Methanosarcina acetivorans C2A: one gene and its partner. The protein of the gene in region 1 binds, or shares a complex with, the protein of each later gene. Links are inferred from orthologs where the notes say so. Each region holds a gene or a part of one and is shown on either strand. Other genes may lie near its edges. The genes, in order: MA_RS06520 and rpl12p.

The links.
Region 2: the proteins of MA_RS06520 (region 1) and rpl12p are in contact, whole or in part, in a crystal structure (PDB 5H7L), measured with the Pyrococcus horikoshii proteins. The link is inferred for Methanosarcina acetivorans C2A from one-to-one orthologs. Residues at the interface, in WP_048053510.1 of Pyrococcus horikoshii: Pro161, Met164, Met165, Phe168, Ser169, Ile172, Val195, Glu196, Phe202, Leu211, Ser212, Val213, Met216, Lys222, Phe223, Asn224; in WP_010886059.1 of Pyrococcus horikoshii: Leu100, Ala101, Gly102, Leu103, Ser104, Ala105, Leu106, Phe107, Gly108.

What each region holds. Positions count from the first base shown.
Region 1 is NC_003552.1:1,485,863-1,501,262, forward strand. The notes cover bases 11,279-14,219. They hold MA_RS06520 (elongation factor EF-2), read right to left. Parts: upstream 13,875-14,219; coding sequence 11,682-13,874; downstream 11,279-11,681. Other genes in these bases: tuf (translation elongation factor EF-1 subunit alpha), read right to left, coding at 11,279-11,354; MA_RS06525 (30S ribosomal protein S7), read right to left, coding at 13,947-14,219. Outside these bases: MA_RS06475 (ABC transporter permease), read right to left, coding at 1-345; MA_RS06480 (class I SAM-dependent methyltransferase), read right to left, coding at 377-1,069; MA_RS06485 (ABC transporter substrate-binding protein), read right to left, coding at 1,081-2,643; MA_RS06490 (ABC transporter substrate-binding protein), read right to left, coding at 2,860-4,434; MA_RS06495 (class I SAM-dependent methyltransferase), read left to right, coding at 5,324-6,184; MA_RS06500 (HAD family hydrolase), read left to right, coding at 7,035-7,742; MA_RS06505 (hypothetical protein), read left to right, coding at 8,420-8,626; MA_RS26610 (hypothetical protein), read left to right, coding at 8,745-8,888; MA_RS26615 (hypothetical protein), read left to right, coding at 8,913-9,059; rpsJ (30S ribosomal protein S10), read right to left, coding at 9,739-10,047; more of tuf, read right to left, coding at 10,086-11,278; more of MA_RS06525, read right to left, coding at 14,220-14,516; MA_RS06530 (30S ribosomal protein S12), read right to left, coding at 14,513-14,941; MA_RS06535 (NusA-like transcription termination signal-binding factor), read right to left, coding at 15,045-15,400. UniProt on the Methanocaldococcus jannaschii protein: Catalyzes the GTP-dependent ribosomal translocation step during translation elongation.
Region 2 is NC_003552.1:5,184,221-5,199,630, forward strand. What follows is about bases 12,148-15,098. They hold rpl12p (50S ribosomal protein P1), read left to right. Parts: upstream 12,148-13,441; coding sequence 13,442-13,756; downstream 13,757-15,098. Other genes in these bases: MA_RS22320 (50S ribosomal protein L1), read left to right, coding at 12,148-12,354; MA_RS22325 (50S ribosomal protein L10), read left to right, coding at 12,355-13,398; MA_RS22335 (formylglycine-generating enzyme family protein), read right to left, coding at 14,247-15,047. Also shown: MA_RS22255 (cobalt-factor II C(20)-methyltransferase), read right to left, coding at 1-195; precorrin-6Y C5,15-methyltransferase (decarboxylating) subunit CbiT, read right to left, coding at 286-840; MA_RS22265 (homocitrate synthase/isopropylmalate synthase family protein), read left to right, coding at 1,626-2,957; MA_RS22270 (isocitrate/isopropylmalate dehydrogenase family protein), read right to left, coding at 3,048-4,076; MA_RS22275 (TatD family hydrolase), read left to right, coding at 4,430-5,272; MA_RS22280 (multiprotein bridging factor aMBF1), read right to left, coding at 5,579-6,064; MA_RS22285 (proteasome-activating nucleotidase), read left to right, coding at 6,095-7,420; MA_RS22290 (DUF99 family protein), read left to right, coding at 7,555-8,145; MA_RS22295 (hypothetical protein), read left to right, coding at 8,142-8,372; cell division protein FtsZ, read left to right, coding at 8,660-9,784; MA_RS22305 (protein translocase SEC61 complex subunit gamma), read left to right, coding at 10,211-10,426; MA_RS22310 (transcription elongation factor Spt5), read left to right, coding at 10,423-10,881; MA_RS22315 (50S ribosomal protein L11), read left to right, coding at 10,996-11,481; more of MA_RS22320, read left to right, coding at 11,713-12,147. UniProt on the Methanocaldococcus jannaschii protein: Forms part of the ribosomal stalk, playing a central role in the interaction of the ribosome with GTP-bound translation factors.

The DNA of each region.
Region 1 (15,400 bases):
AAAAAGAGCAATTGCAAGGGCAAGAACGGAAAGTGTCAGTGTATTTTTGAATGCATTCAGAACAGTTTCAAACACCGGCTGTTCGCTCATGTACGAGTAACCAAAGTCTCCGACAGCTGCGGCTTTGAGCCAGTTCAGATACTGGATGTAAAACGGCTGGTCAAGCCCGTGGGCTATGCGGAACGCTTCAACAGCTGCTTCATCATACCCCCCCGAGGGACTAGTCATCATAATCTCTGCCGGGTCACCCGGAGCGATGTAGATGAGTGAGAAACTCATAAATGAGATAAATATGAGAACCGGGAAGAGATATAGGGCCCGACGGATGAAATACTCTTTTAGCATTACAGTGCCTCTTGAAAACTTCAGCTCTTCCTCAATATTTTACTCCGGTGGCAAGGTATGGAACAGATAAATAGTCATGACCTTCCGGATCGCATCTTTTCATATACTCGGCATACTCGGGAAGAGCTTTCCAGGAGACATCCGAAAACCCGTTATTTTCCATGAGGCCTGCAATCATTTCAGGCGAGTTGCTTTTGTAAAGCGGAAGATACTCGATTAACTCCTCGTGAGTTCTTTCTTCAGGGTTATTATTTCCGTCTGAAACGTATTCTTGCTGGAACCATTGCCCGTCAATCGCAAGAATCCTGCCTCCGGGAACCAGGACTCTTTTGCATTCACTGAAGAATTTGTCGTGATCCGTGAGCGTCCAGAGAAGATGCATGTTTACAATAATATCAAACGTACAGGCTTCAAAAGGCAGGTTCTCTCCGTCCCCTTCAACAAACCTGATTAACAAATTACGGTTCCTTGCCCCTTCTTTTGCCCCTGCAAGCATCTCTTTTGAGATGTCGAGGGCCGTAACATTGTGTCCCAGCTCGGCGAAAACAAAGGCCTGGATTCCAGGTCCAGTTCCGATATCAAGGACACTGAGTTTTTTACCTGCAGGCAATTTCTCTGAAAAGAGGTTTTTCATAAGGAGAATCTCTTCATCAAGGTGGTCACGATACATTTTACGGTAACTTGGACTTCTTTTATTCCAGTGTGCTGTAATTTTGTCTTTCATTTTTTAATCCTTCAGGCAAGTTCCATTTCGTTTGTAAGGAACGTGTATTCGTTCGGATAAATTTCAAAACCTTTGAGGTCGGGCGAGCCCCCGTCAATTTCTTTCTTGTATGCAATACAGACAAGTACCGCGTCATTCTGGACCTGTTCCTGAATCATGTCATAGAGTTCTGTACGTTTTTCTTTGTCTGTTTCGGCCCTTGCTTCAAGAATCCATTCGTCAACCTGGGGATTCGAATAACGGAGCCAGTTAGACGCGTAGGTACCGGTTGAAAGGAAGTGGCTGGACACGAAGTAGTCAGGATCTCCTACAGGTGCAACTCCCCAGGAATAGAGTGCAAGGTCATAGTTTCCGGCTACTGCATCGGCACTAATTGAGTTTGTTTCGGCAATTTTTATCGTAACGGGGATGCTTATTTTTTCAAACTGGGTGGCAATTACTTCTGCCATTGGCTGGTGTGCTGCCTGTTTTGTATAGGTCTGGATTTCAATTGTGAACGGCTCTCCGTTGTAATAGAGCCTCCCATCACTTCCCGGTTTGATTCCCGCTTCAGCAAGGAGTTCCAGAGCTTTTTCAGGGTTATATTCGTAAGCTTCAATCTTGTAATTCGCACTCCAGGGCATGATGTCCGGGAATATTCCGGTTGCCGGAGAGCCTGCAACGCCTTCGAGGGCTGTGTCAACGATTTCCTGGCGGTCAAGAGCATAATTAAGCGCCTGGCGAACTCTTACATCGTCGAATGGAGCTTTTCCTTCGTTAATATACATAAAGTAGGTTCGAAGCGTTTCTCTGGATAAGATCTCAATATCAGGATCAGCTTCAAGGTTTTGGTATTCGCTTTGCAGGATATCTCTTGTAAGGTCAACATCGCCTGATCTGAGCAAAAGAGTTCGAGCTGCGGCGTCTTTACTGTACTGGATAATTATCCGGTCGATTTTTGGTTCCTCACCCCAGTAAACAGGATTCTTTACCAGTTCTATACTGGAGCCAGGTTCGAATGATACAAACATGTACGGACCTGTTCCGACCGGCTCTTTGTCGAGGTCACTGGCGTTGGGACTTACAATTGACATGATAGTGTCCGTGAACATGAGAATCGTTGGCGCGTATGGTTCATTTGTTTCCAAAACGATTGCGTAGTCATCGGTTTTGTAGATGTTTTTGATAAAAGAGTATTCCGATGACCTGCTGTTTGAAGGAGCAAGAACTCTGTTGATGGAATATATCACGGTATCTGCGTCCATTACGGTCCCATCATGGAAGCTTACATTCCTGCGGAGCTGAATTTTCCATGCTGTCTCATTTAGCTGCTTATAGTCTGTTGCAAGTTCAGGCTGGAGCGTCATGTTTTCGTCGTAAGAAAAGAGTGTCTCATAGATTCCGGTTCTTCGCATGGGCCAGCCTTCCCATGAAATGGAAGGATCAAGGCTTCCTCCTGTATCAGGGCCGGTCGTGAGAGCTACGTGAAGAATTTTTTCTTCAGAACCCTCTGTCTGAACACAACCCGAACAGATGATTATTGCAACAAAAATAATTGCAGTACAGGCAAACGATAACTCCATCCTCAAAGCCATGTCAATACCTCTTACAGTCAAAAAATTACTATCCAACCTGGATGAAACAAGCTCAAAATCAACTTTTTACCTCACAGATTTTTTTCCATGAGATTAAGTTTCCGCAGATACCTGTTTCCAGAAATCTTCTCGTTATTTCGGAGCTTGTTCCGGGCATGTTTTTGAATGGGATAGGCCAGAACTTCGCTGTAGAAGTCCCTGGCCTCCTCAAGAAATTTATACAAATCCGATATCTTTGGTGATGATTGTGTACTCGTTTGGATACATTACAAAACCTTCAACATCTGATGACAGTGCATAGATTTCGTTGGCATAGAAGACGGGCAGTATTGCTGCATCTTCCTGAATCTGTATCTGGATTTCGTCATATAGCTCCGCGCGTCTCTCTTCGTCCGTCTCTTTCCTTGCTTCAAGAATCAATTCATCGACCTGAGGGTTAGAATAGCGAAGCCAGTTGGCTGCGTAATTCCCGGTTGAGAGATAATGAAGCGAGAGGAAGTAATCAGGATCACCTGTCGGTGCCGTACTCCACGCAGCAAGTGAAAAGTCATACGTTCCTGCAACAGCGTTTGCTGTAAGGGCAGAACTATCCAGAATTGTCACAGTCGAGATAATGCCTATATCTTCCAGCTGTGAGGCGAGGATTTCCGCACTCGGCTGAAGAGCTGCACGTTTTGTGTAGGTCTGGATTTCAATGGTAAACGGCTCCCCGTTGTAGTAGAGTTTGCCATCTGTGCCTTTCGTGATTCCCGCTTCTTCGAAGAGTTCCAGAGCTTTTTCAGGGTTATATTCATAGGCTTCGATCTGGTCTTTTGCGTTCCAGGGCATGGTATTTGTGAATATGCCGGTTGCCGGAATGCCGGAAACCCCTTCAAGTGCCGTATCCACGATTTCCTGGCGGTTGATTGCATAGGAGAGGGCCTGGCGGACTCTGACATCGTCAAATGGGGCTTTGCCACCATTTACAAACAGGAAGTACGTACGCAGGGTTTCTCTGGAAATGACGTTTATATCAGGATTGGCCTGAAGTGCCGAATAGTCGCTCTGGAGAGGATCTCTGGCAATGTCGACATCTCCTGATTTTATCATCAGGGTTCTGGCAGTGCTGTCTTTGTTGTACTGAATAAGTATACGGTCAACTTTGACATCACCGCCCCAGTAATCAGGGTTCTTTTCTATTTCAAGGCTTGTACTTGGTTCAAAGGAAACAAACTTGAAGGGACCGGTCCCGATCGGCTCTTTGTCTGCGTCAACAATGCTGGGGCTAACGATCGACATTATCGGGTCTACAAGGGACGCTATCAATGGAGCATAAACGTCATTAGTTTCGATGACAATGGTGTACTCGCCGTTTTTTCGTACTTCTTTGATGAAGGAGTACTCGGATGATCTGCTGTTTGTCGGGTCAAGTACTCTGTTCAGCGAAAAGAGAACTGCATCCGCATTCATCTTTGTTCCGTCATGGAAGCTTACATCCTCACGGAGCTGGATTTCCCATTCTGTATCATTTAACTGTTTGTAGCCGGTTGCAAGTTTGGGCATGAGATTCATGTCCGCATCATAATAGAACAGTGTTTCATAGATGCCTGCCTGATGGACATACCACCCTGTCCAGCCGTTGGCAGGATCAAGACTGCCTCCGGTATCGGGACCTTCATTAAAAACTACGCGGAGAACTTTTTCTTCAGTCCCCTCAGTCTCAGCACATCCTGAACAGAGCAACGCCACAATCAAAATTACTGCAACTGCCGGGAAAGAGATTTTTGTTTTTTGTACGTTGAATTTCATCATTAGCACCAATGTGTATAAATATTTATGATATTATTAATACTATTTTTAACTAAGTTATATGGAATGTATATTTAAATCGTGTGATTTTATCCGATATTCATATGGTTGGTGTAATGAGATGTTTATTTTTTTGAATCAGGAGCTGTCCAGTAAGCTGTATCGGGGATTGGACCGATATTTTGTTCCCGAATTTAATCAGCCTGTTATTCCGGTTGAATACCCCGCAATCTTGCTGTGGGTGCGCCAGCGAAACTTTGATTTTGAAAAGTACTGATTGTAATAAAAGTACTGATTGTAATTCATGAGATGCAGAGACTAAGCATCAATTTTTGGCTAAAAGAACAAAAAAATAAGGCGGGTTTTAATTGCTTTTCATTCTAGAAATTATGTATCGTCAGTTGACGGGCTGTTCTTCCGGTACGTTTTCATTTCATGGTTTACGTGATAGTCGTAATTTCAGGCTCCATCAGCTCAGTAATTTCTGATCTCTTTTTGTTAACCCGACATCCTTCATCTAAGTTGTTTTATTCATTTTTACTCTTTTGGATACTCTGGAGAGTGTCTGTAAATTCATTGTTATATGTTCAATTATAAATATGAAATAAAATGCATAAATATTAATATCTTGTTACTTATGATGATATCCACATAATACCCTTATAAATAATAATACTGCCTAACGTTGTAATCATACTATACGGATGCAATTTTATGGAGAAAGATTCCATAATTACAAATTGTCATCCCGGCGCTCACAGTATTAATTGTTGTGCTCGCGGTAATTTTACGTGTCGGTCGCATACAAAGGGAAAATTTGGAAGAAAAGTTTCTCGGTATAGTCTCATATGTTGGCCTGTATTTTTACTCCGATAACAATGTAACTTGATCTGTGATTTATCCAGATGAGCTGGCAGTAATTACATCAAAATTTGAGCTTGAATTATCTGAGACAGATAGAAATAAAGTGCATGAAAATGTATCAACTGTTTCGGGTAGAGACTTTTTTATGTCAATTTTTGAGGGACTGAAAATGAAAGATAAAATATTAGAATACTGGGACTTCAGAAGTTCTGATTATCACACAGAATATGCTCACTGTATGGATGAGGAAATGGATGTCTGGAAATCCGTTTTTTCTGAAATTCTGCTAACGGATAAAAAAGTCCGTGCAGTGGAAGTTGGAACAGGTCCCGGGATTCTTGCCATCTCCCTTGCTGCCATGGGACACGATGTAACAGGTGTTGATTTGTCCGAAAATATGCTTGAAAAAGCAGCTGCAAATGCCCGAGAAAAAGGAGTAAATGTTTTGTTAATGCGGGGAGATGCAGAAGATATTCCTCTAAAAGATGGGGAGTATGATTTCGTTTTGAGCAAGTATCTTCTCTGGACTCTGCCCCAGCCGGATAAATTTCTGGGTGAGTGTTGCCGGCTTTTAAAAGACGGAGGCATTATGATGATAATTGATGGTTTGTGGTTCCATAATCCGGATGGAACAGAGAAAAAAAGTAGTCGTTACGAACGATTTGATGAGCTGTATGGTGATGTTAAACCTAATCTGCCCTTTGCGAAAGAAAATACTCCCGAGAGGATAGCTGACCTCGCAGAATCTCACGGATTTGAGGATTTAACATGGAGGTTTTTGGACGATTATGATGCGTTTTTGGAACGAAACGATCCTTCCGGTCATGCAGCTGCGTATATCAAGCCTCCGCATATGATTCTTGCAAAGAAAAAAGTTAGAAATAGCTGAATTAGATCTGGTTAAATCTTTTTTCTGGCCTTTGTAGTTTCGTGTGGGTAAGTTTTTAGCGTGCAGCAGTAGACGCCTGCAACGGGCTTATTACTCCCTCTCTTTTATTCTGGAGATCTACTTATCTACATAATATCTCGGAGGTCTGAAGTCAATAAATAACACAGTGCTGTACCATTGCTATGCACTGTTCATTCAGCATGAAAATGAACTGTCGTGCAGCGCACAGAGCACTGTTGAGAGGTCAGTAAAAATGAAAGACGATAACTTATTTTTTTCGATTCTGAAAAGAGCATCGAATATGTAATATTGAGTCTTTATGCAGAGGGCGGTGATCATGTTCTTCAAAAAAATAATCTTCCTGCCTGTGTGCTGTCCGTGATGACATTCAGGTTGAATTCAGGGACGGAGAAATTGAAGCTAAAAACATTTGTAAAATTGAAAATGCCCTTTAGGTGATTAAAGTTCCCAGAGGCTTAGGCAGCCTCTTATAAAACTTGAAGGAAAATTAAAGCCTGTTGTGGCAGGAATGGTTCCGTATAGTGAATACTATTGTACGAGCAGGAAAATATCTGTGATTTAGTTCTCTTACATATTATGGGTTATATTCCACCTTAAAGGGGGTTTTAAGCGATAATGGACAAAAATATGAAAATAATAATCTACTTGGTATGAGAATAATAGTAGTTTAATCCTAGATTAGTTTTAATTTTAGCTAATATTATTGCATCAGCCAGTTTGTATAAACATTGAAAAAAAAGGAAAGTAAGAGTACGTGAGGAAGAGATCCTCAAGTAATTTTTTGGTTCAATACGCATACTGCCATACTATTTGAATCTGAGGTAAGAACATGATGGTTTTTTTTGACATAGACGGTACCCTATTGGATCATAAAAGTGCGGAATTTTCTGGAGTTGAATTATTTTACCAGAATTATCATAGTTTTTTCGAAATAGATTTTAATGAATTTTATTCTATTTGGTGTGAATTAGCAGAAAAACACTTTCAAAGATATTTAGCCAAAAAATGTTCTTTTGAAGAGCAGCGCATTGAACGAATTAAAGAACTTTATTTAATACGAAATATTAACCTCTCAAATGAAGAGGCACTTAAAGTATTTGATTACTATTTATTCAATTATGAATCAAGCTGGAAACCCTATGATGATGTGATTCCCTGCTTGAAAAAACTTTCAAATTTAAAAAAGGGTATTATAAGTAATGGTGATCTAGGGCAACAAAAGCTAAAGCTGAGTAAAATGGGAATTTCCCGTTACTTTGTTGATATCATAGTAGCAGGAGAATTTCATGTTGCAAAACCCTGTACGGAAATATTTGAAATTGCATGTAAAAGGAATGGTGAAGAACCAGAAAAGTGCTTTTATGTTGGAGATGCTATTGAAACTGACATTATACCATGTGAGAAAATTGGAATGAAAGGCATATGGATTAACAGAGGCAATAAAACTTTCCCAAATAAGAACATTAAAAGTATCCTCTCATTAGAAGAACTTGTCAATGTATTGTACGAGGATATGCCGCAGCTATTGGACTATTGAGCCCTATTAAAAGGACAAAATTCTGAAAATTCGATACATTCCAATGAATACAAATTAGTTAAGTTGGTCCTGTCAAATCTTCGGAGAATGAACATTTTTAAAGGTTTTGGCTAACTAGAGTAGTCCTTGAAAAGAAGGACAAAAGGGATCAAAAACGCACTGTTTTCATTTTAGTTTTTTATATCTCGCTGTTTTTTCTCTCCTGATGTTCTATTTTTTTCTTTTTGGGACTGACCACTCTCCTACATCTAGCGGGATCAGATTGACCCGGTAAAACTAGTACATCGATTCCATATATCCTCAATAAACCATGAATAAAAACAAGTGAACACAAATATTTTCAATTCGTGTTTATTCTTGTCCGCTTGTGGTTTTCTCATAGAAAAAACATTGACCAGTGCTGATTTCAAAGTCCAATTCTTCCCATAATTTGGAATCGATGTACTAGTGTCATGCCAATATCCAAGATTGGACAATTCTAAATGTTGTAACCGATTTTATACGAGATTTTATCATTGATACGACACTAGTAACATTGAGTGGTTCAGCTATTTTGCATTTTCTATTAAACTATGTCTATCTAAATACGAGCTCCATTAATTATGCTACGGGAGGAAAGAAATACTTTTTAGGGATTATTTCGGTGTTTGTCGGGATTTTTTTCCTTTTTTCAGCTGATGTGCCTCCGAACCTATGTGCCTCCGAAACCTGAAGGCATTGCTCAGGCAAATGTATCCGGCATTGAAATGAATCAAACCGGATCAAACTCGGGAATTTCTGGTGAAAACTCAACCGCAAATCCTCTGGAAATTATGGCAGCTGGAGTCGTTGAAGTCGGAGGGGAGCTGGAACTTACCATTTATAACAGGGGTTTGCCCTTGTAAATGAAAGACGAGAGGTCGAGCTTGAAAACGGGACCAACTTGGTGGAATATATGGCATTGCTTTCGGGATTATCCCTTCCTCGGTTCTGGTCGAAACTTCAGATGGTGGGGAGGTAACTGTGCTTGAACAGAAATATGAGTATAACCTTGCAAGCAGTTCCAGTTTGCTTGAAAGTTACCTCGGCAGGAAGATTACGGTAACGGGTATAAACGGGAAGGCGTACACAGGCAGTTTGCTCCAGTTCCTCGAGAAAATAGTATAGGGCAGACACTGCCCGGGTGAAAAAATGAAAACCGTTGGTTCGGCTTTCGACCTTGAAGTCACGCGGACAAGGACTGATTTCCAGCGTGTAAGTGATAATGTGGAAAGGGTAAGCCTCAAGATCGAAATTAACAACAGCAAGTCCGAAGCTCAGGATCTGACTGTTGTGTAGCATCTCTACGGAGATTGGGAAATCCTGGAAAGTTAGGATAAGCCTACTTTCGGCAGGTAACTTGATTTTTTCCAAGTATTTTTACTGATAGCGTTTTTGTGGGAAAACACATTTTCTTCCACATTAAACATTACTGCAAAAATGGTTCGTTACTTATATAGGGCGTAAGATTTGAGTCATATGTTAACCAGCTTCAAGTATATTACAAATTTGCAGAATGTTTAAAAAACAATATCAGCAAAAATATTTAATTCATAATGTCGACCTGCCGAATATAAGATAAGTACAGAAGATTGATGCTTTTACAATTGAAATTAGAGTGACAGTTCCTGCAAAAGGCACTATAACAATTACCTATACTGCAGAAAACAGGTTTTAATGGCAGTCAGGTAGGAGAAAATGACATCTAAATGCTGGAGTAAATCTGAAATAAAGTTCGAATTGAAATCGAAGTAAAACCCGAAAGTAAGTAAAAATACAGTGAAAATACGAAGAGAAATATTTGAAGAACCACAGAAAGAGAAATTTGCAGAATATCCGGTGGCTGTAGAAGTTCTCACAGGGGCAGCCGCCGGCAAAATTCTCTAAAGTGTTAAAGTAAATATTCAGAAATAAAGAAGTGAAAAGGAATTTGCAAGACCTGGTACAGAGTTTTTCTGTAACCTGGCATTTTTTGCATTTATCCTTCGAGCACGATCTCGATGTTTATATCTTTTGGGACCTGGATTCTCATGAGCTGGCGGAGGGCTCTTTCATCGGCTGCGATGTCGATGAGCCTCTTGTGTACGCGCATTTCCCAGTGGTCCCAGGTTGCAGTCCCATCACCGCTCGGACTCTTCCTTGTAGGAACGACCAGCTTCTTTGTGGGCAGCGGAACAGGCCCTGAAATGTTTACTCCTGTCCTTTCCGCAATTGACTTTACCTGGTTGCAGACCCCGTCCAGATCCTTGGGACTGATGCCTGACAATCTGATTCTAGCTTTTTGCATAACCTTTTTTCTCCTTAAAAAATGAAAAAAGGAGAGTGTTATTTCTGCTTAACACTCATGCACATGCCTGCGGCAATTGTCATACCCATATCGCGGATAGCGAACCTGCCGAGCTGTGGAATTTCTTTTACGGGCTCGATAACCATCGGTTTTGTCGGTTTGATGGTAACGATTGCTGCATCTCCGGCCTTAATGAAGGTCGGGTGTTCTTCCTTAACCTGCCCGGTCTTCGGGTCCAGCTTCTTGTCTAGAGAGATCAGCTGGCATGCGATCTGGGAGGTGTGGGCGTGGAAAACAGGTGTGTACCCTGCAGTGATTGCGGAGGGGTGCTGGAGAACCACGATCTGTCCTACGAATTCGTCAGCAACCTTTGGCGGGTTGTCAGTATGACCACAGACGTCTCCTCTGCGGACGTCGTTCTTGCCAATACCGCGGACGTTCCACCCGATGTTGTCTCCGGGGTAGGCCTGTGGAATTTCTTCGTGGTGCATTTCAATGGACTTTACTTCACCGCCGGCTCCGCCGGGCATGAAGATTACTTTGTCACCCTTCTTCATTACGCCGGTTTCAACTCTGCCTACAGGGACAGTTCCGATACCGGAGATTGTGTATGCGTCTTCGACAGGGATTCTGAGAGGGAGAGTGGATGGTTTTTCCGGTTCCTTAAGCTCATCAAGTGCCTGCATGATTACGGGACCCTTGTACCAGGGTGTCTTCTCACTGAGCTTGGTGATGTTGTCTCCCATAAATGCAGAGGTAGGAATGAAGGGGATATTGGCTGGCTTGAACCCGATCATCTTAAGGAGGCCGGATACCTGTTCGACAACTTCCTTGTACTTTGCTTCGCTGTATTCGACTGCGTCCATCTTGTTGATTGCGATGATCAGCTGGTTGATACCGAGGGTCCTGGAAAGGAATATATGTTCCTTGGTCTGGGCCATGACACCGTCAGGGGCTGCAACGACGAGGATTGCTGCGTCTGCCTGTGAGGCCCCTGTGATCATGTTCTTGACGAAGTCACGGTGGCCCGGGCAGTCCACGACTGTAAAGTAGTATTTTGGTGTGTCAAATCTCTTATGAGCGATATCAATTGTGATACCTCTTTCACGCTCTTCCTTAAGGGAGTCCATAACCCATGCGAAAGCGAAGGATTCCTTACCCTTCTGCTTTGCTTCTTCCTTATATTTCTCGATAATGTGAGCCGGCACTGCTCCAGCTTCGTACATTAAACGTCCTACAAGGGTTGATTTTCCATGGTCAATGTGACCGATCACTGCTAAATTCATGTGCGGTTTGTCTGCTGCCATTTATAATTCTCCTTTATAAATTATGGATGAGTTTCAATGCTATATCAGATTATAGTATATTAATATTAGGGCAGATCTCATAATGGTCAGACCTTCTCCGGTCTTCTTTCAACCATTACTTACATTTCCCGTTTTGAACATTTATCGGGTCGACGTATTTTGAATTTCCAGAGGCCTGGACTGTTTTCCCCATTATAGGCATACCTTGTTTTAAATCTTTCCCATTGACTAATCTCTCAGAAGATTTCCTGACTTTTCTCCTTCGAATCCGAGGGAGTTTTGTGAGGTATCTGCCTTACAGAGGGGAGAGAAGCGGAAAAATTCCGCTTACATTGAAAGGAAGTCAGAAGCTTTTGGCAGTTCCTTCTTCAGGCCCTTCCTTTCTCTTATCTGGCCAACGATGTCGTTCAGGATGCTTGACGGCACAACGTCAAAGCCTCCGAACTCCGTGCTCCACATGGCACGCCCTTCGGTTGCGGATCTGATCTCTCCGGCAAATCCGAACATCTCGGCCACAGGTACCCTGGCCTCGATAATTGCCAGGTCCCCTTCCGTAGTCATGTTAAGGATAATTCCACGGCGGCCCTGAAGTTCCTTTGTTGCACCACCCATTAAGAGCTGAGGTACCTGGACAAAGACCTTCTGGTAAGGCTCAAGCAGACTGTCTTCTGCCATAAGCATTCCTGCCTGGATTGCCTGCCTTGCTGCAGGAATTATCTGAGCCGGACCTCTGTGGATTGCGTCTTCGTGGAGTTTTGCGTCTACGAGCACGCACTTCACGTTTGCTACAGGTTCTCTGGTAAGCGGACCTGCACGCATGACTTCTTCAAACCCATCGAGCACAAGTTCCATTGTCTCATTGAGGTACTGGATACCTTTGGTCATGTCGATGAAGATATTGGAGTTGAAGATGCCAACAATGCCTTTTGCCTCTTCTTTTTCCATGCCGAGATCTATGAGCTTCTGCCTCCTCTCAAGTTCAGGCAGGTTCATGCTGACTTCCCCTTCCTTGATCGCACTAACAATCTCGGTGTCAAGGGGCTCAGCGTAGATATAGAATCTGTTGTGCCTGTTCGGGGACTTCCCTTCAATGGGTTCGGTTTTCTTCTTAATCGTTTCCCTGTAAACGACAATCGGCTTGCTCGTGGTGATCTCCACGTTCTTGTCCCTTTCTATCCTGTGAGCGATAACTTCGAGGTGAAGTTCTCCCATACCTGCCATCAGGTGTTCCCCGGTTTCCTCGTCCAGGGTAATCTGGAGGGTCGGGTCTTCCTTTGCGACCTGCCTTAGAACCTCAATAAGTTTGGGAAGGTCTTTGGTGTGCTTTGCTTCCACAGCCACAGTCACCACAGGTTCGCTTACGTGCCTGATGCTTTCGAAAGGAGTCATGCCATCAAGAGTGGTTACGGTGGACCCGACGATTGCTTCCTTTAAACCGGTAACTGCGGCAATGTTTCCTGCAGGGATCTTGTCCACTTCAAGCCTTTCCGGACCCATGAAGATCCCGACCTGCTGGACCCTGCTCTTCCTTGCACTTCCTGAGGTGAAAACTTCCATACCGCGGGTAAGAGAACCGCTGAACAGTCTGCCTGTTGCAACTTCTCCTGCGTGGGGATCAACGGAGATGTCCGTTACCATGAATGCAAGGTCTCCCTCTGCATTTGCGTGGGTCATGGCCTTTCCGATTTCGGTGTTTTCATCGCCGTGCCAGATGACCTTTACCCTGCCTTTCTGAGCTTCGATCGGGTTTGGCAGGAAGTGAATAACCATGTCAAGAACAGCTTCGTGCAGAGGGCACTTTTCTGCCAGGGACTTCATGTCACCGGCTTTACAGTAATCGTATACGTCCTTAAATGAAACCCCGGTCTTCTTCATCATAGGCACACTGATTGCCCAGTTGTAAAGAGCTGACCCGAATGCTACGGTTCCGGCTGCTGCATCGACTTTCCAGCCTGCTTTGAACTTCTCCGGGTTCATGTTCTTGATGAGCTTGTTCACGTGGTCGATGACCTTTCCCAGGCGGATCTGCATTTCCTGAGAATCGACCTGTAGCTCATTGATAAGCCTGTCTACCTTGTTAACGAAAAGTACGGGTCTGACATGTTCCCTGAGAGCCTGCCTCAGCACAGTCTCGGTCTGGGGCATTGTGCCTTCTACTGCGTCAACTACTACTACCGCACCGTCTACTGCTCTCATGGCACGGGTAACGTCTCCACCGAAATCAACGTGTCCGGGGGTGTCGATAAGGTTGATCAGGTAGTCTTCATTGTCAAATGTGTGAACCATGGAAACGTTGGAGGAATCAATTGTAATACCTCTTGCCTGTTCCTCTTCATCGGAGTCCATGAAAAGCTGTTTTCCGGCAAGTTCCTTGGAAATCATGCCTGCGCCTGCTAACAGGTTGTCCGATAATGTGGTCTTCCCGTGGTCAATGTGTGCAACAATTCCGATATTTCTGATCCTTTGCGGATCATTCATGAGCGTTGTCACACGCTCGACCATTTTCTTTCTTCGTCCCATGCTAATACCTTTTAAGCAAAATATGAATGGTTATATGTTTATTTTCAAAAGTGGGCAAGCCCGCATAACTTATTAGCGTGCTGCCTTCGCAACTCTTTCCTTTGCATCCTTTCTGTTGATGGAGAAGGATTTGGTATCGCGGTTTGCTGCACCTATAAGTTCGGTTGCCAGACATTCTGCGACAGAGCGCTTGGATTTGAAGGCTGCGGCGTTTGTTCCCATACTGATGTAGCGCAGGGCAGTGTCAACGCGCCTCTGAGGTGCAGTGTCAACTGCTTTTGGTACGGAGATCCCGCCGTACTTAAGCCTGACCACTTCTTCTCTCGGGCCTGCATTGGCAATGGCATCCACAAGAACCTGAATCGGGTTCTGTTTTGTCTTCTTGTTCACAATGTCGAAAGCTTCTTCAACTGCACGGAGAGTTACCTGCTTCTTCCCGGTGTTGGTTTCTGTCCTCATGAGGTTGTTTGCAAGGCGCTCTACAATTGAAATCTCGGATTTGTTGAACTGCTGCCTGGCATGTTTCCCGCTGCTGTGAGGCACAATTACAGGGGTAAGGCTGACATAGCGCTTAATTCCGAGGTCTTTTACCTCTACTTCCGTCGGGTCCCATTTGCCAAAAATTTTGTACAAAAAAATCATCTCCTGGGCTTTTCCATTCTGCCAATGACCAGCTGGTTCAGGGACACGTTGTTTACGGCAATTACCTTGAAACGTACACCGGGAATGTCACCCATAGCACCGCCCATGCGGCCTCCGATCTTTTCCACGGTAACTTCATCGTGTTCATCAATGAAGTTTACTGCACCGTCTCCGGGGCAGAAAGCGGTAACCTGACGTCCGTTTTTAATGAGCTGGACTCTTACGCATTTTCGGATTGCGGAGTTCGGCTGTTTGGCTTCGACTCCCACTTTCTCTAATACAATACCCCTACCCTGCGGTGCACCACCCAGGGGGTCGGCTTTCACGTTCAACCCAAGAACACGCCTGCCGTAGTATGTATCTTTCCAGCGGGCATCTTTCCTGGTTTGTTTGAGAATATTAGCTGCATATTTTCCTTTAGCCATTGTAAATTTCTCCAGTTAAAATTGATCACAGTTTCCTATTGTGGCATTAAATGCCAGAATTGTCCTTCAACGCCGGATTAATGGATCAACGTAAAGTAGGATATTACTGCAGGATCACGTCTTCTATAGTGTGGTGACGACGGGCAAGCATCTTCACTTTCTCTATGTTCTTGCCGTTACGACCGATGGCAAGCCCCTTCTCTTTATTGGGCACCTCTACATAAGCCAATCGCTTGCCATTTTTGGTTGTGAGGTTTACTGAACTTACTGATACCGGTCCGAAGGCATTCTTTATAAAGGTAACAGGATCCTCTGAGTACTCCACAAGCTCAATGGGTTTGTCCAGGGCTTTTTTAACACGGTTTATGTTCTCTCCGTTTTTGCCTATTGCAAGCCCCATATCGCCCTGCTTTACAACATACACGAGCCTTTCTTCTTCCGGAATACAGTCAAGTATTT
Region 2 (15,410 bases), 3.7 Mb from region 1 along the record:
TTTCCAGAGGGTGTTCAGGACTTCGATGTCCCTTATCATGGGAAACTCAAGGATTTCGGCGTCCGTATATGGGGCTACAAGGTCTTTTGCCAGGCGTCCTGGGACGTATACCTTATCACTGTTTTTCAAAACATTCACTGCTTTCAGGGTCAGAAGTTCAGGGTCTCCTGGACCAAGTCCTACTCCTATTAACATATTATCGCTCCATAAATTTACAGGTAAATATTAAACGTGATTTGATTAATTTGATGGTGATTTAACCTGATAGCGATTAAAGGATAATATTCAGGCTTGTTTTTTTCCGACAACTATGTACACCGGATTTTCAGGTTTGAACATAGTTTCTCCTGCAATCGGGGCACTTCTCGAGACTGAAATGTGGACTACTTCGTCAAAAATTCCCAGCTTCTTCATAGCCTCGATTGTTCGGACAACCGTCTCGATACGGACTGCGTTTACCACAATACTGCGGGTTTTTTTTTCAACGAGTTTCTCAAGGATGGCGTCAATGTTCTTAGTACCGCCAACAAAAGCGCAATCAATTGAATCAATAGACCCTCCGGAGCCGAGAAGTTCCGAGGCTTCGCCGGCCAGGACCCTGGCATTTTCAATCCCGAAACTCTTGAAGTTCGCTTCCGTAGCAAGGAGAGCCTCTTTACGGGCATCTATTGCATAGATAGTCAGGTTACGGGCAATCCGAGCTGCTTCAATCGAGACCGAACCCGTACCGCAGCCTACATCTGCAAACCGATCCCCATCCTGCAGGCCGAGTTTGGAAAGGGACACTGCAATTATTTCCGGTTTAGTCGGACCGCCGCTAACACTTACTATTTCGGACATGTTCTACCTCGGGAAAAGTGAATATGCATTATTAAATATGTGACGATATAAGTTGGAAATTATATTAAATCTGGATGTACAGTTAGAGCTGGCAATATATGATATTTTTCAGGTTCAAGCCATATGCAGAAGCATATAGAGAAACATCAATAAATTAGATATTTCAGATTTACCCGATTATAAATATAACTTGCTGTAGATATACCTTATTACCGACACGAAGGGCAACAAAGGAAAGTAAACTTTAATGAAGCTCCCCGGAAATCGGAAAAAACAGGTCGAAAAGTTTGTACTGGTTTTGAGTTGCGCCTAAAAATACGAGCCTTTGAGACGCAAGCAAACACTAATTAAAAATTTTATATTTTTTAGTATTAAGTTGACACTCTCCAAAGAATATCAGGCAAAGGTTTTAAAAAAGTGAAGGCCCAAAAATTTCCTGCAATTCAGGGGAAAACATCAAAAACATTTTTATGACATGAATTTAAGATTACTTATAGCAGCTTGAAAGAAAGAGATTTTAACTATAACAGCATATGGGAGTTAAGTTCTTGGCACTCCCGATACAGTGCCTCTTTGAGAAAAATTTAAAACGCCTTTTAAGAAAAAAACGAGAGATATTCCCAAATAAATGTTTTTTAAACAGGAAACGGAACATCTCCGGTTTAATGGCTGATTTTTTTAATCTGCATACTTAACAGCATCTTTTTGACAGGAAACTACTCCAGCAGTGTAAGCCCGCCCTCTCGACGCAGGGCTCTGCCACCTAAATGAAAGGAGGATACCAGATGAAAATTTACGAATCATACGAAGACCTGCCCAAGCTAAAGCTGCCTTATGGAAACGAGATATTCATAAGTGACAGCACCATCCGTGATGGCTCCCAGATGCCAGGAATAGTCTTGAGCAGAGAACACAAAATTCAAATTTATGAATACCTGCACGAGATAGGAATTGAGAAACTTGAAGCCTTTGTATTCAATAAGAGAGACAGGGACGCCGTTGAACTTATGTTCGACCGGGGATACGAGTGTCCTGAAATCACTGGCTGGGCAAGGGCTTCAAGGGCTGACATAGACAAAATTCTGGAAGTAGACGGCCTTGAAGAGACCGGGATTTTGATGTCGGTCTCGGATACGCACATTTATTCGAAGATGAGGCTTTCAGGAAGGGAGGAAGCTGAAGAGAAATATCTTGATGCCCTTCAATATGCGGTGGACCATGGGCTTCGTACAAGAGCCCACCTGGAAGATATGACGAGGGCTGACAACTACGGCTTTGTTTTCCCCCTCGTAAAAAAGATTATGGAAATCGATCCTGACTGCATTATAAGAGTCTGCGACACCGTCGGGTACGGGATGCCGTTCATGAATATTGACGAACCGTACGGAATTCCTAAAATTGTCCAGTACCTCAAAAAAGATATAGGGGTCAAAAATATAGAAACCCACATCCATGACGATTACGGTTTCGGGGCAGCAAGTTCGATTGCGGGTTTCTGGCACGGAGCCAACTGGACAAGTGTAACCTTCCTGGGCATAGGAGAACGTGCAGGCAACAGCGAAATGGAAAAAATCCTGCTCTTCCTGGCGGACAGGGTTGAAGGTTTTGATAAATATAATTTGGAACCCGTCACTCGTTTTGCAAAGTTTATGGAAAAAGAACTCGGGCTCAGGGTCCCAAGAAACAAAGCTGTTGTCGGGAAAAACATCTTTGCCCACGAATCAGGAATCCATGCCGCAGGTGTCCTGAAAAATCCCTTCAACTATGAACCTTACCCTCCCGAACTTGTAGGAAGTACCAGGCTCCTCCTCATAGGCGATTCTTCGGGTCTTGAAGTGATACGTTACAAGATTCAGGAAACCTTAAATGACCTCCTTGATGTCGAAACCATAATCGAAAAAGATGATAGGAGACTGCTTAAGATCCAGAAAGAAATCCAGCAGCTCTATGATAAAGAAGAAAGGGTCTCCTGTATCTCGGATGAAGAGCTCCTTGCTTACGTTGAGAAATATTTCCTCTATCAACCAATCTGTGACCCTGCACATACGGGTAGAGGGAAATTTAAAGGCAAAGGAAAAATTCAGGAACCGGTAGAAGAGGTAGAAGAGACGGATTAAAAGTAAGGGCAAAAACCGTAAAGAACAAAAAAGAAAGCAAACGAAAACTCGCTTGCTTTCGGATTCCCACATTTCAGATGCTCGAAATCTTTATTTCAGGATTTCGGCGGTGTATTTTGCGATCTCGTCTGCCATCTGGCTGAGTTTTGCGTTGCCTCCAACGTCGTAGGTCACATACTTGCCTTCGGAGATTACGCGCTCTGTGGCTTTGAAGATAGCTTCGGACTTTTCCTTCTCACCCAGGTAGTCCAGCATCCAGGCTCCTGCAAGCACGGTTGCAACAGGGTTTACTTTATCCAGCCCGGCATACTTCGGGGCTGAGCCGTGAGCCGGCTCGAACATTGCAAAATTGTCCCCGAGATTTGCAGAGTAAATGAGCCCGATACTGCCAACAAGGGCTGAACACTCTTCACTGATTACATCCATGAAGAGGTTGGTGGAAAGGAGGACCTTTTTATTGAAGATCTGAGGGTTTTTGATAAGCTGCTGGGCGATGTTATCAATGTGATAGGGCCAGACCTCAATGTTAGGGTAGTCCTGTGCAACCTTTTCGACTTCTTCTAAGAAAGAGCCGCAGGTCAGTTTCAGGATATTGCTTTTATGGATGGGCACAACCGTGTCGTAACCTCTCCTTTTGGCTTCCTCAAAGGCATAGCGGGCAATCTTACCGGATGCAGTACGGGTAATTTTTCGGATTGCAATGGAAACATCGTCTGTGAGCTGGATTTCCTCACCAATGTAAAGTCCTTCAGTCCCCTCTCGCACACAGACCATCTCGACATCCCCGAGAGGTGCATTTGAGTTCGGGAAGGTCTTTATCGGCCTGACATTTGCATAGAGGTCGTACTTTCTCCTGATGGATACGGCCACACTTCTCGGGGAGCCTATCCCGCCGGGGGTTGTGGTCGGCCCCTTGAAACAGGCATCGGAGCTGTCAAGGATCTGCCAGGTCTCATCAGGGACAAGGGAATTGCCGCCATGCTCTTCCCACCAGCCGGCTCCTGCTTCACACATTACGAATTCAACATCAGTGCCAGCGGCGTTTGCAACTTTAAGCATTGCTTCCACAAGTTCGGGGCCAACCCCGTCACCTTTGATTACTGCTGCGGTTTTAGTCATGTTATCACCAGATCTATAAGGTTCGTGTTAAAAGAACCGTAGCGATTGAAAAGCTAAAAAAGGGGGAACTTTTCTAAGAACGTGGTAAGTATAATTGAATCTTGCCGCGTACTCAATGTAAGGCTCATATTTCAACTTTTGGGTAATTATACTATAGAATACACCCAGAAAATAGGTACGGGTTCACAGAATATAATCCTGTCCTCGTGCCCCGCAAAGATAGGTACGGTTTTCAAATTAAACTGTTAATATTTTCATTTGAAATTCGTGAAGGAATCCTATAATTTGAATATAAGTATTTGAATATAAGTAAAAGATAGTAAAATGCTTTCAGGAAATTTCCGGGGATAAACATGTCTGCAAAAATTCCGATTACCGACAACCACATGCATATAGACCCGAGAGCCAGAGGGCTTGAAGCCGTTAAAGACTTTCAGAAATCAGGCGGGACGCATATAATCCTGGTTACGAAACCCAGCTGGTCCCTTGGAATTGCGGTCAAAAAACCCGAGGATTATCTTGCGGTCTTTGACGAAACCGTGGAAATCGCGTCAAAAATCCGCGAAATTGGAGTAGGAGCTTTTCCGGTTCTCGGAGTTCACCCGGCAGAGATTTCAAAGCTTACGGAATACATGGAACTCCCGGAAGCGACCGAAACCATGAAAAAGGGCCTTGAGCTTGCTGCCGGATACGTTGAAAGAGGCCTTGCCGTGGGAATAAAATCGGGACGCCCGCACTATCCCGTATCCTCAGAGGTATGGGCAGCCTCAAATGAGATAATGGAACATGCCTTTTTTCTCGGGAAAGAACAGGACTGTGCAGTCCAGCTTCATACCGAAAGTGTGGAGGAGCCCGAACTGCAGGATATTGCAGAAAGGGCAAAAAAAACAGGAATAAAAATGTACAGGGTGGTCAAGCATTACTCGCCTCCTCTTGTGAAAACCTGTGAGGAACTCGGGATTTTTCCCGGCGTAATATCGGTCAAAGGAGCCATCGAGCAGGCGCTTGAAGAAGGAACCCGCTTCATGATGGAGACCGATTATATCGATGACCCCGATAGACCGGGCGCAGTCCTTGGCCCGAAGACCGTCCCGAAAAGGACCATGAAACTCATTGAAACGCATGGGGAAGAACCTTTTTGGGTTGTTCACAAGGAGAACCCTGAAAAAGTTTATGATATAGAGATCGAGCTATAACACAACGCCGAAGGAATAGGAGTTGAAAATAGGAGTTAGAAATAGGAGTTGGAAATAGGAGTTGGAAATAGGAGTTAGAAATAGGAGTTAGAAATAGGAGTTAGAAATAGGAGTTAGAAATAGGAGTTAGAAATAGGAGTTAGAAATAGGAGTTAGAAATAGGAGTTAGAAATAGGAGTTGGAAATTTTCGTCAGGAGTTAGAAATTTCCGTCAGAGCTGTTTCCGGAAGGAAAAAACCCTGCCGGAAACAGTTTTCGCTACTGGAACAAACTTCAATTTAAAGCTTTACAGTCAGACATTACAGTTTATTTGCGCTTTATTTTTACGATATCACCGAGAGTTGTGTCTTTCCTCATGTGAGAGACTTCCTGCCCTGCGTCATCCACGCGCTCTGTGAGTTTGATGTTAAGGGTGTGTTCCAGCTTCTTTCTAACGGAATCTTCGGGCACAATCTCGCTGCGCTCTATCTTTTTGATCAGAGATGCCTTTTCCTTGATTTTTTCAGCAAGATCCTCCTGAGACCAGCCTTTGGCCTCCCTCGCGTCCCGGATAATCTGATCGTAGTTGTCCAGAAGTTCATCTTTTAAAATATCGAAGAAATCCTTCCTTGGCCTCTTTTCAGTTCGCGGGACCGCACGAACTACCGGAGAGACTTTTCTTGACACGGGAGTACGTTTGTCAACGGGCTGACCATAAGGTGCACATTTCTGGCAGACCTGGAGTTCGCTGTTATCAATTTTGACGCATATGGGCTTTCCACGGATCTCTGCACCACATATTTCGCACTGCATGTTGATCACTTCGAAAACGCTATATACGGTATGAACTTAAATATTATTCGGAGCTCCATGACGGAAATTACCAAAAGTAAGGATGAAAGCATGCGCAGTCACCTTGTGAAGCCCGGATCTGTGTATGACGGAATCGAGCCTGGAGAGCTGGGGGAGTCAACTGAAAGCGTCCAGGACCGAGTGAGGCAACTCGAAAGCCGCAACAGTTTTCTGGAAGAGCAGTGCAGCCAGATAGAGTCCGAAAAACGCTATTTGGAGAACCAGAAGATCAAGTATGAGAGAGAAATACGAAAGCTTCAGTCGGAACTCGATCGCATGAAGACCTCTCCGCTGATCATTGGTACGGTTATTGATGTGATCAAGAATGATCGTATAATCGTCCGTAGCAGCAATGGCCCTCAGTTTCTGGTTAACGTCTCACAATATATTGACGAGAAAAAACTGCTGCCAGGGGCAAAGGTCGCCTTGAACCAGCATACACTTGCCATTGCAGAGGTTATTCCTTCAACAGAAGAGCCTTTTGTTGCTGCAATGGAAGTAATTGAAAGTATTGAAGTTGATTACGACCAGATCGGCGGTCTCGATGAGCAGATTCAGGAACTTCAGGAAGCAGTCGAACTTCCGCTAATCGAACCTGAGCGCTTTGCCAGGATAGGAATTGAGCCCCCCAAAGGAGTATTACTCTATGGGCTCCCGGGAACAGGTAAAACCCTGCTCGCAAAAGCCGTAGCCCACAGGACCAATGCGACATTTATCAGAGTTGTTGGTTCCGAACTTGTACAGAAATACATAGGGGACGGTTCCAAACTGGTAAGAGAAATCTTCGAGATGGCGAGGAAAAAAGCTCCCAGCATCATATTTATCGATGAACTGGATTCGATAGCTGCAAGGCGCTTAAACGAGACGACTGGCGCAGATAGGGAAGTTCAGAGAACTTTGATGCAGCTTCTTGCAGAAATGGATGGTTTTGACAAGAGGAAAAACATTCGGATCATTGCAGCCACAAACAGACCGGATGTCCTTGACCCTGCAATTCTCAGGCCGGGCCGTTTTGACAGGCTTGTCCATGTCCCGATGCCCGGAATAGAGGCCAGAGGAAAAATCCTCAAAATCCATTGTGGAAAGATGACTCTTGCGGGAGATATCGACTTTAAAAAGCTTGCAAAAGTTACCGAAGGGATGAGCGGGGCAGACCTGAAGGCAATTGCCACAGAAGCAGGCATGTTCGCGGTCAGAAAAGATAAGGCCCTTGTTGAAATGGAAGATTTCCTCGAAGCAGTAGAGAAGGTATCTATGGCTGCGGATACGCAGAAGATGATGCCTGGCAACCTTCCAGAGACAACAATGTTCGTGTAAAGAAATTCGGTAGTTTGCCCTTTTAAGGGCACTATTTTTACCGGAAAAAATTCCTGTTTCCCGTTGAGTTCTGTGGAAAAAGGTCTCATGGGAAACCGGTAAACTATTTTTGGAATTCCTGCATAAAGATACCTGTGGATTTAGATTTTCATATCAAACCCGAGATCCGAGTTCTGGGCATAGACGACTCTGCGCTTCTTAATGAGAAGGTAATGATAGTGGGAACTGTTTTCAGAGGGGGAGACTGGATGGACGGAGTCCTGCGCTCGGAGATCACCAGAGACGGGCTTGATGCCACCGAAGTGATAAGCACGATGATAAAGAATAGCAGGCACTACGCCCAGCTAAGGATTGTCATGCTTGATGGGGTCACTTACGGAGGCTTTAATGTGGTCGACATAGAGGAGCTTTACAGGGAGACAGGGCTTCCTGTTATTGTGGTCATGCGGGCTTACCCGGATTTCGAAAAGATCCGGGCTGCCCTCAGGCACTTCTCCGATGGAGAACTGCGCTGGGAGATAATAAAAAAAGCCGGCAAAATAGAAAAATTGGTCACGGAAAAAAACGGCACTCCGATATATATCCAGAAAGCCGGGATAGGGTTAAAAAGCGCAGAAAAGATAGTCCGTCTCACTTCGATAAGAAGTAATATTCCGGAGCCTCTCAGGGTTGCCCATCTAATTGCAACGGGCATTATCTTCGGTGAGTCAAGAGGAAGAGCATGACTGAAAACATAACCGATTTTTCCAGTACTCCAGGAGAAAATCAGGAAGTAGGCCCCGGCAGAAAGCCAGCAGAATCACGCACTAGAGCCCCCCGTCACACCGAAAATCCAGGGAACATACAGAGGCTCCGGACAGGATATGAGATCGAGAGAAAAAGAAGAAAAAAATCAGGAAAAAAGGGAAAGATAAAAATACAGGAACCCGCCTCAAAAAAATATAAAAAATAAAAAAATATACATTTGAGGCAAAGAAATTAAAGAAGATGGCGAAAAAAAATTAGAAATCGACCGGATAGCCCCCGAGAGCAAAGAATATAATACATCAGACAGGGGGAATAGAGTAACATTAATAAAATTATTAAACATATACAGCATAAATTCAAAAACTGGAAAAGAAAAACTATTAAATTGGTAACTGTATATGTGATGATTAAAATAATTTGTTCCTTGTTACAGTAATTATTTATAACGATCCGTTAAATGATCACCCCAGCAGGATGGAGGAAAACAGTAGTATGAGATCCATTGTGGAAGAAGCCCTTGCTCGATCTGCCCTGGAAGGACGTGCCGTGCAGGGAGAGTATTCAGACTCAGATTACTCTAATGAAAACTTAGAAGTGGATGCTGAACTTGAAGAAATACTCCGGAGCCTTAAAACAACCATCAAAGTGATAGGTTGCGGAGGCGGCGGTTCGAACAGCATCCAGCGTATGATGGGCGAAGGCATCCAGGGAGCAGACCTTGTTGCTCTGAACACTGATGCCCAGCACCTTCTTCATATACGCTCCGGCAAAAAAATTCTCATAGGGAAAAAGAAGACCCGGGGACTTGGAGCCGGTAGCCTCCCCCAGATAGGAGAAGATGCAGCAATTGAGAGTATCGATGAGATAAACAAGATCGTCCAGGGCTCGGATATGGTTTTTATCACCGCAGGCCTTGGAGGAGGAACCGGAACCGGATCTGCCCCTATCGTGGCTGAGGCAGCCAGGGATGCAGGAGCCCTTACGATTGCAGTCGTAACCCTCCCGTTCAGTGTGGAAGGGCACGTAAGGAGGACAAATGCCGAGGCTGGGCTCGAAAGGCTTAGAGATGTTGCCGACACGGTTATTGTTGTTCCCAATGACAAGCTGATCGAAGTTGTCCCGAGACTTCCGCTTCAGGCTGCCTTTAAAGTCTCGGACGAAGTCCTTATGAGAGCTGTAAAAGGCATAACCGAACTGATTACAAAACCCGGACTTGTCAACCTCGACTTTGCCGATATAAGAACTGTCATGCAAAACGGAGGCGTTGCTATGATAGGGCTTGGAGAATCCGATGGTGAGAACAAAGCTGTCGAATCCGTCCAGAAAGCTCTGCGCAGCCCGCTCCTTGACGTGGATATCTCGGGTGCGACATCTGCCCTTGTTAACGTAGTTGGAGGTCCTGACATGACCATTTCGGAAGCCGAATGTGTGGTGCAGGAAGTCTACAACCGCATAGACAGCAATGCCCGCCTGATCTGGGGAGCCCAGGTTGACCCTGACCTGGAACAGACCGTACGTACCATGATCGTGGTCACAGGCGTTACCTCTGCCCAGATTTACGGTCACGGAAGCGACAAGAACATTACATACAAATACGGAATTGACTTCGTAGAGTGATCAATCAGGAATGAACGGTAAGAATGGACAAAAACGTTCGGTTGGAGAAAAATACTGTTTTCCTCTGCTTACAGGAAAAAGAAGGAACGTAGGAATATAAATCCAATCGAAAACTATTTTTATGGTAAATGCAGTATGATGCCGATACAATTCGGCATCAAAAATGAAAAATTTTTACTGACACGATTAGGGTTTTTATGTGAGTGAGAATCCTGAATCTAAATTTCAGGATGTGTTAAAGGCCGTGCCAGTGATATCTTCATATAATAGGAATTAATAATATAATCCGCCCGTCCTTTCTGAGTAGTGAATCCGATATTATGCGGTCGAGAAGCAAATGTCGGAGATGCAACATACAAAGGAAGAGATACAGGCGAAATTCCAGATAAAAATAAAGATGTATATAAAAACCTGGATGTGAATTAATTGGTAGAATCCACATTTGAACCGAATATAACCACAAAAAGCGTTGGTCAGGCAATCCGGGCACACCTGAGGGTCCTGAAACTTACGAAAAAACCGTCCAGGGAAGAGTTCTTGACCATTGCCAAAGTTGCAGGTGCCGGCATCCTGGCTGTGGGAGCAATTGGATTTATTATTTACGTACTGCTGACAATGTTGCCCCAGTGGGTGTCCCAATGAGTGAGGATTCCCAGATATTCGTAATCAAAACCACGGCAAACCAGGAAAGGTCAGTTGCAATGGCCCTTGCCAGGATCGCAAAGAAGGAGAAACTGGACATAAGGGCAATCCTGGCTCCTGACGAGCTCAAAGGATATGTCCTTGTCGAGGCCCCCAAATCCGGAATCGTGGAGCTGGCAATCCAGACAATTCCACATGCAAGAGCCCTTGTGAAAGGGAGTTCTTCAATAGCTGAAATCGAACACTTCCTTAAGCCCAAGCCAATAGTGACCGGTATCAAGGAAGGAGCTATAATTGAGGTCACCTCTGGACCCTTTAAGGGAGAAAAAGCCAGGGTTAAAAGGGTTGACGAAGGGCATGAGGAAATTACTGTGGAACTCTTCGATGCTGTGGTTCCGATCCCCATTACGATTCGTGGCGATACCGTAAGGATACTCAAAAAAGAGAACGAATAAGCCAGAAATCAGAATGGGAAAATTCCAGCTTATTAATAACAAAAATCACCAGTACTCAGAGTGGATTGAAACAAATCTGCAAAATTCATACTTATTAAAACCGGTGAGACTCAGATGACAAGTATTGTTGAAGCACTTGTCCCCGGAGGCAAAGCGAATCCCGGACCACCATTAGGTCCGGCACTTGGTCCGCTCGGGGTCAACATAAAAGAAGTGGTCGAAAAGATCAACGAAAAAACAAGGGACTACAATGGAATGCAGGTCCCTGTGAAAGTAATTGTTGACGACAAGAAAAATGTCGAGATCGAAGTAGGCACCCCTCCGACCGCATCTCTGGTCATGAAAGAGCTGGGGATCCAGAAAGGGTCAGGAAATGCGGGAAGCGAGGTAGTTGGAAACCTTACAATCTCGCAGGTAGCAAAAGTCGCCCGTATGAAAAAGGAAGACGTGCTATCTTATGACCTCAAAGCTGCAATGAAAGAAGTAATGGGCTCCTGTGTCCCGATGGGCGTGAACGTAGAGGGAATGAAAGCTAAGGACTGCCAGAAGGCACTCGATGAAGGCAAATTTGACGATTTGCTTGCAGGCGAGGCATGGTAAAAGCCTTCCTCTCCCTTACTTTTCAATCCGTGATCTGTCAACACACCAATAGTTTTAAATTGGATACCACTAATAGCACAAGAGCCTTGAACAGTGTTCTACTAGAATAGCTCAAGTTATTGGTGGCTTACTGTTAGAAGTAACAGACCCGGAGGGGAGCCCCTACGACCACCGTAGTAAGCCGGAACGGCTGTCTGGACATCAAGTTCAAACACTACGGGGAGGAACAAGATGGTAGAAAAAACTATACTGGAAGCTGTCAAGAAAGTCGTTGAGGAGTCGCCAAAACGCAATTTCTCGGAAAGTGTGGATCTGGCGATTAACTTAAAGAACCTTGACATGAACCAACCGAAGAACAGAGTCGATGAAGAAGTAATTCTTCCGCACGGGCTCGGAAAAGAGCTGAAGATCGGCGTTTTTGCAAAAGGTGATGTTGGCCTGAAGGCAAAGGCTGCCGGTGCTGCGTATGTTATTTCTGACGTTGAGCTTGAAGAGCTGGCAGCTGACAAAAACAGAGCCAGAGTTCTTGCAAACGAATGTGACCTTTTTATCGCAGAAACTCAGTTCATGCCGATCATCGGTAAGAACCTTGGTATTGTGCTGGGACCCAGAGGTAAGATGCCTATCCCGCTCATGCCGAACAAGGATGTCGGTGAACTGATCCAGAGCAAGCAGAATGCAGTCAAGCTCAGGTCAAAAGACAGACTTACCTTCCACGTGGCTGTCGGTAGAAGGGATATGAATCCCGAAGACCTCGCAGAGAACATTGAGACCATTATGTCCAGGCTTGAGCGTGTCCTTGATAAGGGCAAGCACAACCTCAGAACGGTCTATGTCACGACAACCATGGGAAAATCAGAGAGGGTGGTGTAAATGGCAGAAGAAAGGCATCACACCGAGCATATCCCGCAGTGGAAAAAGGATGAAATCGAAAACATTAAGGAACTCATCCAGTCCCATAAGGTATTCGGGATGGTCGGGATCGAAGGCATCCTCGCAACCAAGATGCAGAAGATCCGCCGGGACCTTAAGGACGTTGCGGTGCTCAAAGTCTCCAGGAACACCCTCACAGAGCGGGCTTTAAACCAGCTTGGGGAAACTATTCCCGGGATGAAAGAATACCTTGACAAGCAGACCGCTCTGATATTTACTAATGAAAGTCCCTTCAAGCTTTACAAACTTCTCGAACAGACAAAAACACCTTCCCCGATCAGAGGAGGTGCAATAGCTCCTGCGGACATTACTGTCCAGAAGGGGCCCACCAGTTTCCCACCCGGTCCGATTCTGGGTGAACTCCAGAGCGCAGGCATTCCCGCTTCTATCGATGCCGGAAAAGTCGCAGTTAAGGAAACAAAGGTTGTCTGTAAAGCAGGTGAGGTAGTCCCGCAAAAGCTCGCCACAATGCTTTCAAAGCTGGAAATTTACCCGCTCATAGTAGGGCTTGACCTTAGAGCCGCCTATGATGACGGAACGATTTATGAGCCGGAACTCCTTGCAGTTGATGAAAGCAAGTACTTCTCTGACATTATCAGGGCAGCTCAGAATGCTTTCAATCTCTCGGTCAACACCGCATTCCCGACAAGTGCAACAATCAGCACCTTGCTGGCAAAAGCCAGTTCAGAAGCAAAGAACCTTGGTGTCAATGCTGTTATCCTTGAGCCGGGAGTTATGGATACCCTGCTGGCAAAAGCACATGTCCAGATGACATCCGTTGCATCCGAAGCCGCAGACAAAGACGCAAATGCCGTGGATGACGACCTGAGGGAAGTTCTCGGAGCAGCCGCAAGTGCAGCCGCAGCAGCAGCCGCAGCAGCTCCAGCAGAAGAAGAAGTAAAGAAGGAAGAAGAACCTGAAGAGGAAGAAGAGGACCATGCCGAAGAAGACGGGATGGCCGGCCTCGGTGCCCTTTTCGGATAAACAGATTTACAATTTACGCTAATACAAAGTTAGGTGATTAACGATGGAATACATATATGCAGCTCTCTTATTGCACAACGCTGGTAAAGCAATTACCGAAGAAGCAATCACTGCCGTTCTTCAGGCAGCCGGTATCGAAGTGAACGAAGCCAGGGCAAAAGCCCTTGTCGCAGCCCTTGAAGGCGTGGACATCGAAGACGCAATCGCAAAGGCAGCATTCGCAGCTCCTGCCGCAGCCGCCGCACCCGCAGCCGCCGCACCCGCAGAAGCAGAAGCTCCTGCTGAGGAAGAAGAAGAGGAAGAAGAAGACACCTCCGAAGAAGACGGAATGGCCGGTCTCGGCGCCCTCTTCGGATAATTGCAATACCAACAGCTCGCCTCACGGCGGGCAACTTTTTTTTTGGATTTTGGAACTTTGCAATAATTTTATTACATAGAAATTGTTTCTAAACCTATTCTGGCTTTCTCAACCCTTTCAGATCTTCAAAAACCCTATCAGATCTAAATACCCTATCAGATCTTCAAACAATCTTACGGTTCAACCTGGTTTGTGGAGCAAACGGCTTTTCTTTGTAAAAATCCTCCAGCCTTTGAAGATAAACGCATAGGACAAATTGACTCTTATGGGATCATCAGAAGCCCTCGAAAAGAGGCTTCTCGAACTTGACATGGGACTTCATTAAATCCTGAGCACGCTTCGAAAAAAAATGGAAAAATTAAGAAATTGAGGCGTGAACTGGCTCAGCACCTTAGTTTCGGCGGCTTATGCACTCTTCGGATCTTCAGACTTCGTCGGAGTTATTCCTTACTTACAGTACAAAGATACAAAGTTGGAAAGTACTGAGTAGTTACAAGCTCCTCAGCAAGCGAAAGCCAATGAAATGGACGTGAGTGTCGGGGACGAAACGGAAACGGTATGCTGACCGACAGACCATGGGGGAGGCGTTCCAGCTGCCGTTCCGGATAACGCGGTAGGAGCTATTACCCTCTTCCCAGGCACTACCATCAGAAGGAGCACCATCATAATTATCATGCCATTTGTCCTGACACCATTCCAACACATTCCCAGACATACCATAAAGGCCCCAGGAATTGGGCTTCTTCTGACCAACCGGATGAGTCTTTCTATCAGAGTTATTCCAATACCAAGCATAATCACCGAGTTTCGATTCGTCATCCCCGAAGAAATATCTGGTTGTGGTGCCCGCTCTGCAGGCATATTCCCATTCAGCTTCAGAAGGTAAACGATATTTATCTGTTCCCTCCATTTCATTGAGCTTATTGATGAACTCCTGAACATCGTACCAGGAGACATTTTCCACGGGCAGATCATCACCCTTGAAGTGTGAAGGGTTATTTCCCATTACAGATTTCCACTGCTCCTGAGTTACTTCATACTTACCAAGGTAATATGAATTTTCTATAGTAACCTTATGAATAGGTTTTTCACTATTAGATATACCCCTTTCATCTGAAGGTGAGCCCATCATGAATTCCCCAGAAGAGATCTTAACAAATTCCATGCCTATCGAATTTGGATAGTCCGACTCGTCTGCTGATTTTTCGAGTTCGGCACAACCCTGCACTCCACAAAAGAGGAGAATAACTAGTACAGCAATGAATGCTCTTTTACTTATTCTTTCAAACATACATAACACCATTGAAAAATTCAGGTTTCAGCCCGGGTTAGCAATCTCAATACCAGGCCCCGGTGGTATCTCATGCTTCGGTCAATGAGTTTGATCCTCTGAATTACATATCTGGTCTCAAGCCTGATCACAATTAAAGAGTCCAGAATTTATATATCTCAACTGAAATTACAATTTTGTTTCCTGAGGAAGATAAAAGTTATTCTTGTTTGTTAATATAAAGGGATATTCATTTTTAATTAGAAATGTATTTTTAAACAAACTCAAGCACAACAGAAAATAATCTGAAGATGCTGGTTCCTCAAAAATTCAAAAAAGGAAGATTGTTGAGGCTAGGATATTTTCAGTTGATGAACGAATTAA